2 regions of the Luteibacter sp. P1_D3 genome follow, and region 2 is predicted to be linked to the other one. Evidence: predicted binding sites of a transcription regulator. Region 2 holds the regulator's gene; the other holds the start of a gene.
What was found. Region 2 encodes sigma-54, which starts transcription at its own class of promoters, with help from an activator protein. Its sites were predicted from a motif close to TGGCACGNGCNTTGC; they were not measured.

Region 1: pgaA (poly-beta-1,6 N-acetyl-D-glucosamine export porin PgaA) is a predicted target of sigma-54. The motif match lies at 2,236-2,250, and genes of this name have one in related genera.

The regions. Positions count from the first base shown of each region.
Region 1 is NZ_JBFUAT010000015.1:91,349-96,001, forward strand. It holds gene pgaB (poly-beta-1,6-N-acetyl-D-glucosamine N-deacetylase PgaB) at 1-84, opposite strand, end outside; gene pgaA (poly-beta-1,6 N-acetyl-D-glucosamine export porin PgaA) at 90-2,141, opposite strand; gene pgaD (poly-beta-1,6-N-acetyl-D-glucosamine biosynthesis protein PgaD) at 2,296-2,766, opposite strand; gene pgaC (poly-beta-1,6-N-acetyl-D-glucosamine synthase) at 2,763-3,998, opposite strand; gene AC1DYM_RS11900 (rhodanese-like domain-containing protein) at 4,093-4,503, opposite strand; gene ftrA (transcriptional regulator FtrA) at 4,595-4,653, shown strand, end outside.
Region 2 is NZ_JBFUAT010000021.1:29,807-34,459, reverse strand. It holds gene hprK (HPr(Ser) kinase/phosphatase) at 1-376, opposite strand, end outside; gene hpf (ribosome hibernation-promoting factor, HPF/YfiA family) at 454-804, opposite strand; gene AC1DYM_RS14165 (RNA polymerase factor sigma-54) at 922-2,403, opposite strand; gene lptB (LPS export ABC transporter ATP-binding protein) at 2,503-3,222, opposite strand; gene lptA (lipopolysaccharide transport periplasmic protein LptA) at 3,227-3,874, opposite strand; gene lptC (LPS export ABC transporter periplasmic protein LptC) at 3,837-4,427, opposite strand; gene AC1DYM_RS14145 (KdsC family phosphatase) at 4,433-4,653, opposite strand, start outside.

The sequences.
Region 1 (4,653 bases), on a different contig from region 2:
CGAAGGCCGCACGGGCGTGGCGGTCTGCGCGAGAGCGGGGAGCGCGAGCCCGAGCAGGGCTAGCAGAAACAACAGCGAACGCATGACTCTCATTCTCCCCAGTGCAGGGTCAGGTCGAGGACGACGCGATGTTCGCGGCGGCCATCGTAGGGTTGGTTGTGCCAGCCGATACCCCAGCCCAGGCGGATACCCGCGCGTGGCTGGAAGATCTGGCCGTAGCGGACGCTGGCCATCCAGTCGGTGGCGTAGCCTTGTTCGGCGTACTGGCCGACGGCGACGTCGATGCGCTGGGTGACCTGACGCTCGTAGAACTGGCCGAGCAGGTTCTGCAGGCGTCCGGTCAAGGCGTAGCTGTTGTCACGGCGGGGATTGAAGTACGGGCGATCGGTTTGCGTGTTCATCGAGCCGCCCAGTTCCACACCGCCATCGAGGGCGAGGTTGGGAGCGGTATACACCCGTTGCGTGAAGGCGGCGAGCCAGCCGGTGCGCTTGTTGCCGTCACTGAAGTCGTCGCGCGACAGGCCCAGGCGCGCCTGGGTCAGTTCGCTGGCGCGCCAGGTCACGGCGGTATCGATCGTCTTGGCCGAGATGCCGTAGTACTGCGCGCGCAGCGGCGTGTCTTCGCCGGCTGTGCTGAAGTCGGCGGCGATCGCCCAGTGATCGCTCAGTGACCAGTCGAAACCGGCTTCGAGCGCCGTCTTGCCGACGTAGCGATCCGCGGCGGGCAGGGCCTGCACGTAGACCTCGAGACCACGCGCATAACCGCGTACGCCCAGGCCGAAGCGCGTGCGGCGGACATCGCCTTCGGGCAGGTCGGCCGTCGAATAGCGGCCGAGCGCGAGCACACGCCAGTGATCGTCGATCAAGGGGCTTGCGATCGTAGCCACGGTCGCGCTGTCACGGTCGCCGTAATCGGGACTCGAGCCCTTGCCGTTTTCCTGGCTGATATCGAATTGCCAGCCACGTTCGCGATCCCACGATTGCACGGCGCGGTCCACGCGATCGGTACGGTTGCCCAGCACCTTGGCCTCGGCGAGGTTCTCGTCGATTCCCTCGTAGTCATGCAGGGCGCGCTGGGTGTCGGCTGCGTCGAGGTAGGAGTCGACATCGCGCGGATTCAAGGTATCGGCGATGGCGAGGTCGTCCTGGGCGCGTCGCGGCCAGCCACGCGCCAGTTCGACCATGCCGAGCTGGCGGCGGATGTTCGACTCGGCGGGTGCTTCGCGGCTGAGCGGGACGATGCGCGCATACGCGTCGGCTTGCATGTCGACGATGCTGCGCGCCGAGATCGCGGCGGATTCGGCATCGAACTTGCGCGGGTTCTGGATCGGCAGGCGAATACCCGGCACGCGAACCCAGGGCTGCTCTTTTGCCGCCAGGGCATCGATCGTGGTGAGCGCCTTCTGGGTTTGGCCCGACTCCAGGTAGGCATACATGAGACCGATGCGCGGATCGAGCTCCGCGTCGTCGTAAGGACCAGGGTCCTTGGCGATGCTGTCTTCGTAAAGTCGTGCGGCGTCGGCGGGCCGGCGACGGGCAAGGAGGGCATCTGCGGCGTTACGTTCGGCATAGGCGGGAAGCGTCACCCCCTGCGCATGCAGGGCGTCGTAACGCTGCGCCGCCTCGCCGGTGAGGCCGGCCTGGTCGAGCGCGACGATGAGGTCGAATTGCTCCCGCTGACGCATGTCGGCCGGCAGCATCGGATCGTCGGCGAGCCGTCGCGCGTCGGCAACGGCGCGGTCGGCTTCGGCATAAGGCGCTCGCGCATCGGCGGGCTCGCCCACCGCCCAGCGCGTTTCGCGCGCGACGTGGTCAGCCTCCAGGCGTGCCTTGTCATGCTGGCTCTGCGGTGGCTGCAGCGTCGACGCCAGTTCCCTGGCGCGCGTCGTTGCGCCAATCTCCGTCAATAAAGTGACGTTGAGCGTCTGCGCTTCCTGATCGTCCGGCCAGCGGGCGAGGATGGACTGGCAGTGCGCCAAGGCCTCGATCCGATGACCCTGGTCACGCTCCTGGCGAACCTTGGCCATGAGCGCATCGCGTTCGGGAGGTGCCGCAGCCCATGCCACGGGCCCATGCAGGGCCAGGAGCAGCGCAAGGCAGAGCCTGGCGCGCGGCACGCGGATGTCCCGCTGAAAAATCATCAAAGTTGATCCCATCCCCACAACATGACCTGTCTCGATCGCGCCGGATATTCATTCCCGGCAACGGAGGTTAAAGAAGCCCGCCATCGTAAAGGCAAGCACCGTGCCACGTGTGATGCACATCACATTTTTCTGGCGGTTCGAAGGACTGCGTTCAGGGTTGCGACGCGCGGGTGCCTGCGTCCGATGTCTTCACGCCGATGTGCCCGTCGTCGTCGACACTTAATACGGCGCGGCGACTGTCCTGGATGCGAAGCGCTTCGGCGGTCGATGTGCCCAGCGATTCCGCAGCGGCGGGCAGGGATATCGCGCCGGCCTTGCGACGACGCTGGCGCCCTCCCTGTTTGCGGCGCCCCTCATAGAGTGACCAGGCGAGGAACACCAGCAGGCTCAGCGGCGCCAGCCACACGATGTCGACCAGCTCGCGTGTACTGCTAAGAACCACGTCCGGTATCCAGCGCTCGATGTGTACCGGGATGTTCAGCGCGCGCGCCACACGGTGCAGGGCAGGCAGCCAGAGCAGGCCCCAGAGCAGCCAGGCCAGCACGGTGAGCACGCCATACAGTGCACGCCGTGGCAGCGACTGGCGCTCGGGTTGGTCGATGACGATCGCTTCGGCTTTCATGGGATTCCCCGGTCCGGACTGACCCACGTGGCGCTCTGTCCGTGGCGGCGCATGGCGGCACGGGGCAGGGCGACGATCGAGGTGACGGTGTTGAGCATCCAGTACGCCAGCGGGTACCAGATCATCCAGTAGTAGTTGCGACCGATCTTCGTCTCGTAGCGACGGTCCACCAACAGGCTGAGCATGAACTGGGTCAGGCAGGTGATCCCGAGCACCACGCCGTGCCACTGCGGGAAAAGGGATTCGACGTGGAAGGGGGGCGGTACGTCGACGACCTTGCCGATGGCCCACAACGCGATGATCGCGGCCATCACGTAGGACCAGACCAGGCTGAGCAGGTATTCGATGGCCAGCGGCCACATGCGACGGTGCCGCCAGCGCAGGAGGTTGCGGGCGTAGCGCAGGAGGACTTCGGAGCCGCCCTGCGCCCAGCGCAGGCGCTGCCGCCACAGGCCGCGCAAGGTCTCCGGCATGAGGATCCAGCACAGTGCATTAGGCTCGTAGCGGACTTCCCACGCGTTCATCTGCAGTCGCCAGCTCACGTCGATGTCTTCGGTGACCATGTCGGTGTGCCAGTAACCGATGTCGTGCAGGGCGCTGCGCCGAAACGCGGCGATGACGCCAGACACCGTGAAGATCCTTCCATAGACGCTCTGCGCACGTTTTATCAGGCCGATGATCGAGGAGAACTCACCCACCTGTAACTTGCCCAGCAACGTTGAGCGATTGCGGATACGCGGGTTGCCGGTCACGGCGCCGACGCGAACGTTGCGCAGCAGATGCCAGACCAGCCAGTGCGTGGCGTAGTCGTCGAGCAGGGCGTCACCGTCGACGCAGACGATGAACTCGCCGTGGGCCGCCAGTGCCGCGGCACGCAAGGCCATGGCCTTGCCCTGGTTGGTTTCCAGGTGGAGGACGCGCAGGCGCGGCTGTTCGCGTATCAGGGCATCGAGGAGGGGACCGGTGTCGTCGCTCGATCCATCGTTCACCGCAATGATTTCAAAGTCGGGCCAGCGCTGGCTGGCGAGGTGTTCGATGGTCTCGCGCACCTGCTCACCCTCGTTGAAACAGGGGACGACGAGGGTGACGAAAGGGTAGTGATCCAGGTGCGGTGGGCTTTCGCGATCGCCCTTACGGCGCTCGATGCGGAAGAAGTAGACCAAGCCGCCGCTCATCCAGAGCAGCGACATGATCCATGGGTAGAAGAACGCGTATTCGAGTAACGAATGCATCAACGATGCATCCGTGCTCATCCGTGGGACCTGCCGATGACGATGCTCATAATCGGCAAGTCTGGCTATTTTGTGTTGACGTTTTGTGTAGGACTCACGGGGTGTATTCAGCTTCCCGCAAGACATCGAAACCCTCGTCCATCCATCCCGTCATGCCACCGGCCATGATCTTCACAGGGCGCCCGAGACGAGCCAGCTTCGCCGCACCACGAGCCGCGCCGTTGCAATGAGGGCCCGCGCAATAGGTTACGAAAAGTGTCGTCTCGGGCCACGCTGCCATGCGTGAGGCGATGATCTTGCCGTGCGGCAGATTGATCGCTCCGGGCACGTGGCCCCTGGCGAACAGGGCCGGGCTGCGGACATCGAGCAGCACGAACCCAGGATGGTCACTAGCGAGCGCCTCGTGCGTGTCCCAGCAATCGGTTTCAAATTCGAGTTCGGACTCGAAATGGGCGACGGCGAGACCGGAAGCGGCGGCGGGAACACGGGTAACGGCGTTGAACATGTCGGCTCTCGTGGCGGTGGGGGCGTGCAAGCCATTGTCCCGATAGCCGCTGACCGGCATAGTGGCGAGAACGCCACCATGCGATCAAATCATGACAAGTCACCCTGGTCCGCCGAACACGCTCGTCGTCGCGCTGATCTACGACGGCCT
Region 2 (4,653 bases):
AGGTGAGCAACTCGTGGCCGCGGCGGGTGCTCTGCCACAGCGGGGTATCGGTTTCCTCGGCGACTTCGCGCAGATCCGAGGGGATCGCCTGGTCCTTGGTGACGATGAGCGCAGCCGGCTGGTAGGCGGCGATCTTGTGGATCGCCTCCCAGCGCTGGCGCGGCTCCAGGCCGTCGAGGAAGTTGAGTTCCTCGGTGCCGATGATCTGCACCTTGTTCGGGTAGATCACGTTCAGGTAACCGACCAGGGACGGGCGGCGACTCTGCTTGGTGTTGGGTTCGAGCACGCGCGATTCGCCGCGCATGCCGGCGGCCCAACGCAGCGCCATGCGCTCGTGTACTCCGTCGAAGAGTTGTCTGGCGGTCAGCCGGTCCACGCTGGATCCCTTGAAATGGCGAAGCCGGCGCGAGGGCGCCGGCTGGGGCTATTGTGCCATCAAGCGTGGACGGGGGTTCAGGGCGTGGCGACGCGCGCGTCGCGGCCCTCGGTGTTGTGGTGATCCTTGAGCTTTTCCTTGTGCTTTTTCAGCTGGTCGGCAAGCTTGGCGATCATGGCGTCGATGGCTTTGTAGAGGGCGTCCGGCTTCTTTTCGTCCTCGAGACGCGCCACGCCGTCGGCGTGAAGGCGGACGCCGGCGCAATGGAGGGTGCCGCCGGCCTTGTGCTCGTTCTTGTCGACGGAGAGGACCACGTCGAGCGCAGTGATGTTGTCGAAAAGGCGTTCGAAGCGGCCGATTTGCTGCTCCACGCGCTCGCGCAGGGCGGGGGTGGGATGGATGTGCTGGCCGCTGATCTGGATTTGCATGACGCCTCCTTCTTGCTGAGGGTGCCGCCTTGGTGGCGACGAGTGCGGAACGACGGAGTGCCGTTCCTCAAGCCTGAAATGATGTGACCGTGGACCTCCGTGAGGGTTCCCCGCGCCTCAACTGGCGCGGACACGTTCGCTGGAACTGGGGATGCGCAGGGCTTCCCGGTACTTGGCTACCGTACGGCGGGCTACCTGAATTCCGCGTCGATGGAGTTCCTCGGCCAGGGCCTGGTCGGACAGCGGGCGCCGCGCGTCCTCGCCCGTGATGAGCTTGCGGAGCATGGCCTGGATCGCGGTGGCCGAGGCGCTGCCACCGTCCTCCGTGGCCACGCCACTGGAGAAGAAGTGCTTCAGTTCGAAGGTACCGCGCGGCGTGTGCATGTACTTGCGCGTCGTGACCCGGGAAATGGTCGATTCGTGCATGCCGACTTCCTCGGCCACCTCGCGCAGCACCAGCGGATGCATGGCCTCCGGGCCGTAGTCGAGGAAGGCGCTCTGCCGGCGCACGATCACGTCGGCCACCTTGGTCAGCGTCTCGGCGCGCGACTGCAGGCTCTTCAGCAGCCAGCGGGCTTCCTGGAGCTGGCCCTTCATCCAGGTGGCGTCGTCGCCCCGCGCGCGGGCGATGAGGTTGCAGTAATGCTGGTTGAGGCCCAGCCGGGGCTGGGCGTCGGGGTTGAGGCTCACCTGCCAGCGGCCGTTTTCGCGGCGCGCGTAGACGTCGGGGGCGACGTATTCCACGGGCGTGGCGTCCAGGGCGGAGCCGGGGCGTGGATCCAGGCTGCGGATCAGGGTGGCCGCGGCGGCGACGTCGTCCTCGGCGGCCTTGAGCTTGCGGGCGATCTTGGCTGCGTCGTTGCGCGCCAGGAGCTCGAGCTCATCGGTGACAACGCGGATGGCCAGGTCGCGATGCGGCGTATCCAGGGCGAACTGCGACAGCTGGCAGAGCAGGCAGTCACGGAGGTCCAGGCTGGCGATGCCGGTGGGGTCGAAGCGTTGCACGCGTTGGCGCACGCGCTCGATCTCCTCGGCGCTGGCAAGCAGCTCGGCGGGCAGGGCGGCTTCGACTGCCTCGACGCCGTCACGGAGGTAACCATCTTCATCGAGCGCGTGGATGATCGCGGTAGCGATCGCGTGGTCACGCGGCGAGAACTGGGACAGGTTGAGCTGCCACTCGAGATGCTGCTGGAGGCTCTCCGGCGCGGCGTTCTGCGGCTCGAAGCCGTCCTCATCACCGCTGCCTGAGCGCGAAGGCGCACCGGCGTAGTCCCCGGCTTCGCCATGGAAGCGATCGTCGTCCCACTCGGGAGCGAGCTCTTCCGAGGGTGTCGCAGTCGATTCTTCCTCGGCCTTGGAGGTCTTGGCGGGCAGTTCATCGCGTGACGGGAAGTCGGGACCGTCGTAGTCGCCATCCTCGGGCAACTCGGCCTCGGCCTCGGCATCCTCGGCGAACTCGAGCAGGGGATTGCTTTCCGCGATCTGGCGGAGCTCGGCCTCGAGCTCCAGCTGCGACAACTGAAGCAGGCGGATGGCCTGCTGCAGCTGGGGCGTCAGCGTGAGCTGCTGATGCAGGCGAAACTGAAGTCCGGGTTTCATGCCTTGGATGCGTGAGGTGTCGAATCCATCGTAACCCCTTGCGACCTTTCCAAACCAGCATTCCGGTGAGTCAGGCCCACCGGCCGAATAGACTATGTATCAGATACGGAATTCACGGCCCAGGTATACCTCACGCACCTTCTCGTCGGCGAGGATGTGCTGGGGCGTACCCCGGGACAGGACTTCGCCGTCATTGAGGATATACGCGCGGTCGCAGATGCCGAGCGTCTCACGGACGTTGTGATCGGTGATCAGCACGCCGATGCCGCGTTCCTTCAGGTGGCGGACGATGCGCTGGATCTCGCCGACCGAAATCGGATCGACGCCGGCAAAAGGTTCGTCCAGCAGCATGTAGCGCGGCCGTGCGGCCAGTGCGCGGGCGATTTCCACGCGGCGACGCTCGCCGCCGGACAGGCTGATGCCCTTCTGTTCGGCGATATGGGCGATTTTCAGCTCGTCGAGCAGGCTTTCCAGCTCTTCTTCACGCTGCCGGGTGGTCATGTTGTCGCGCAGTTCGAGCACGGCCATGATGTTGTCGGACACGCTGAGGCGTCGGAACACCGAGGCTTCCTGGGGCAGGTAGCCGATGCCGAGCTTGGCGCGGGCGTGCATGGGCAGGCCGGTGATGTCCTGTTGATCGAGCTTGATCGAGCCGGCATCGGCCTGGATCAGGCCGACCACCATGTAGAAACAGGTGGTCTTGCCGGCGCCGTTGGGGCCGAGCAGGCCGACCACTTCGCCTTCCCGGATGGAGAAGGCGAAATCGCGGACTACCTGGCGCGCGCGAAAGCGCTTCTGCAGGCCTTGGGCTGAAAGCATCGGGTCAGGGCTTCTTCGGCTGGGGCGGCTTGGCGGCCGTCGGTGTGGCGGGTGTGGCGGGAGCCGCGCCCGGAGGCGGGTTCTTCGGCTGGAAGACCATGTGCACGGGCTGCGGGCCGTTGCTCTCGCCCGTCATCGTGCTGTTGGTCGTGTTGTAGGTGATCTTGTCGCCGTCGCTCTGGTTGAGCTTGCTCTTGTCGGCGCCATCCGTCTGCTTGTCGACATGCGCGTTGCCGGTGAGCACGGCGATGCCGTTGCCGCTGTTGGACGGGTCCTCCGGCTTGTAGTCGATGTTGCTGGCGTGCCCCCGCATCAGCAGGTCCTGGTCGTCCAGCTGCTGCACCGTTGCCGGGTTGCCGTCGATGATGACGCGGATGATCTGGTTGTCGGCGTCGAGATAGCCGGTCGCCTTGTCGCCGGTGATCTTCAGCGTGCCCTGGGTCAGCAGTACGTTGCCGGTCCAGATCACCTTGCCCGGCTGGGTGCTGTTCGCCTGCTGCTGGGTGCCGTCGAACGACTTCGAGGTGACGTTGGTCGGCTGTGTGCGATCGGACTGCTTGGCGACGGCGGGCATGCTCGTGGCGAATGCCACGCCGAGCACCGCAAGCAGGACCTTAGCGCTTGCGCGGCGGGTAGACGGTGTGGACTGCATCGAGGAGCTCCAAATGCTTGGTATCGAGATTGGCGCGCATGCCAACGCCATCCATTGTAGAGGCTCCCTGAACGATCCGGGCCGCCTCCGCCGTCTCCAGACGGTTCTCCTTCGGCCACGCGGTGACCTCGGAGGTATCGATGCTGGCCGGCGGGTTCTGCTCGAAGGCGATGCGGTCCATATGGACCTTGCCCTGCAGCTTGAGCAGACTGCCGTCCTTGTTCACCCAGCCGTATTCCGAATGCCCTTTCCAGGGCGGCGCCGTCAGGTCCTTGGTCGGTGGCAGGACGAAGTCGGGCGCGTTGATGTACAGCGACTCGTCGTCTTCGCGGCGCTCCAGGTGGGGCGCGATCAGCTTGAAGGCTGGCTGGCCGAAGTCGTTGTAGGAATCGAGATTGAAGTTGGTGAGCACGTAGCCCGAGCGCGGCGGTCCGACGAAGTCGTCGACCTTCTTCTCGGGGGCGACCCAGTAATAGAGCAGGACGCTGGCACCGAGCAGCGCGGCGAGCACGCCGGCGACCCCCGCGGCGCTGCGGTCCTTGAACAGGAGCATCAGGTTCACAACCAGCGATCCCGCTCGGCTTCGGCCTTGCCCTGGGCGGCGAGGATCAGGTCGGCCACCTCGCGGGCGGCACCGTAGCCACCGGACAGGCGGGTGCGGACGTGCGCGCGCTCGGCCACCCAGGGGTGGGCGTTGGCGACCGCCACGGCGAGTCCCGCGATGCCCATGGCAGCGAGATCGGGCAGGTCGTCGCCGACGAAGGCGGATTGCTCGGGCG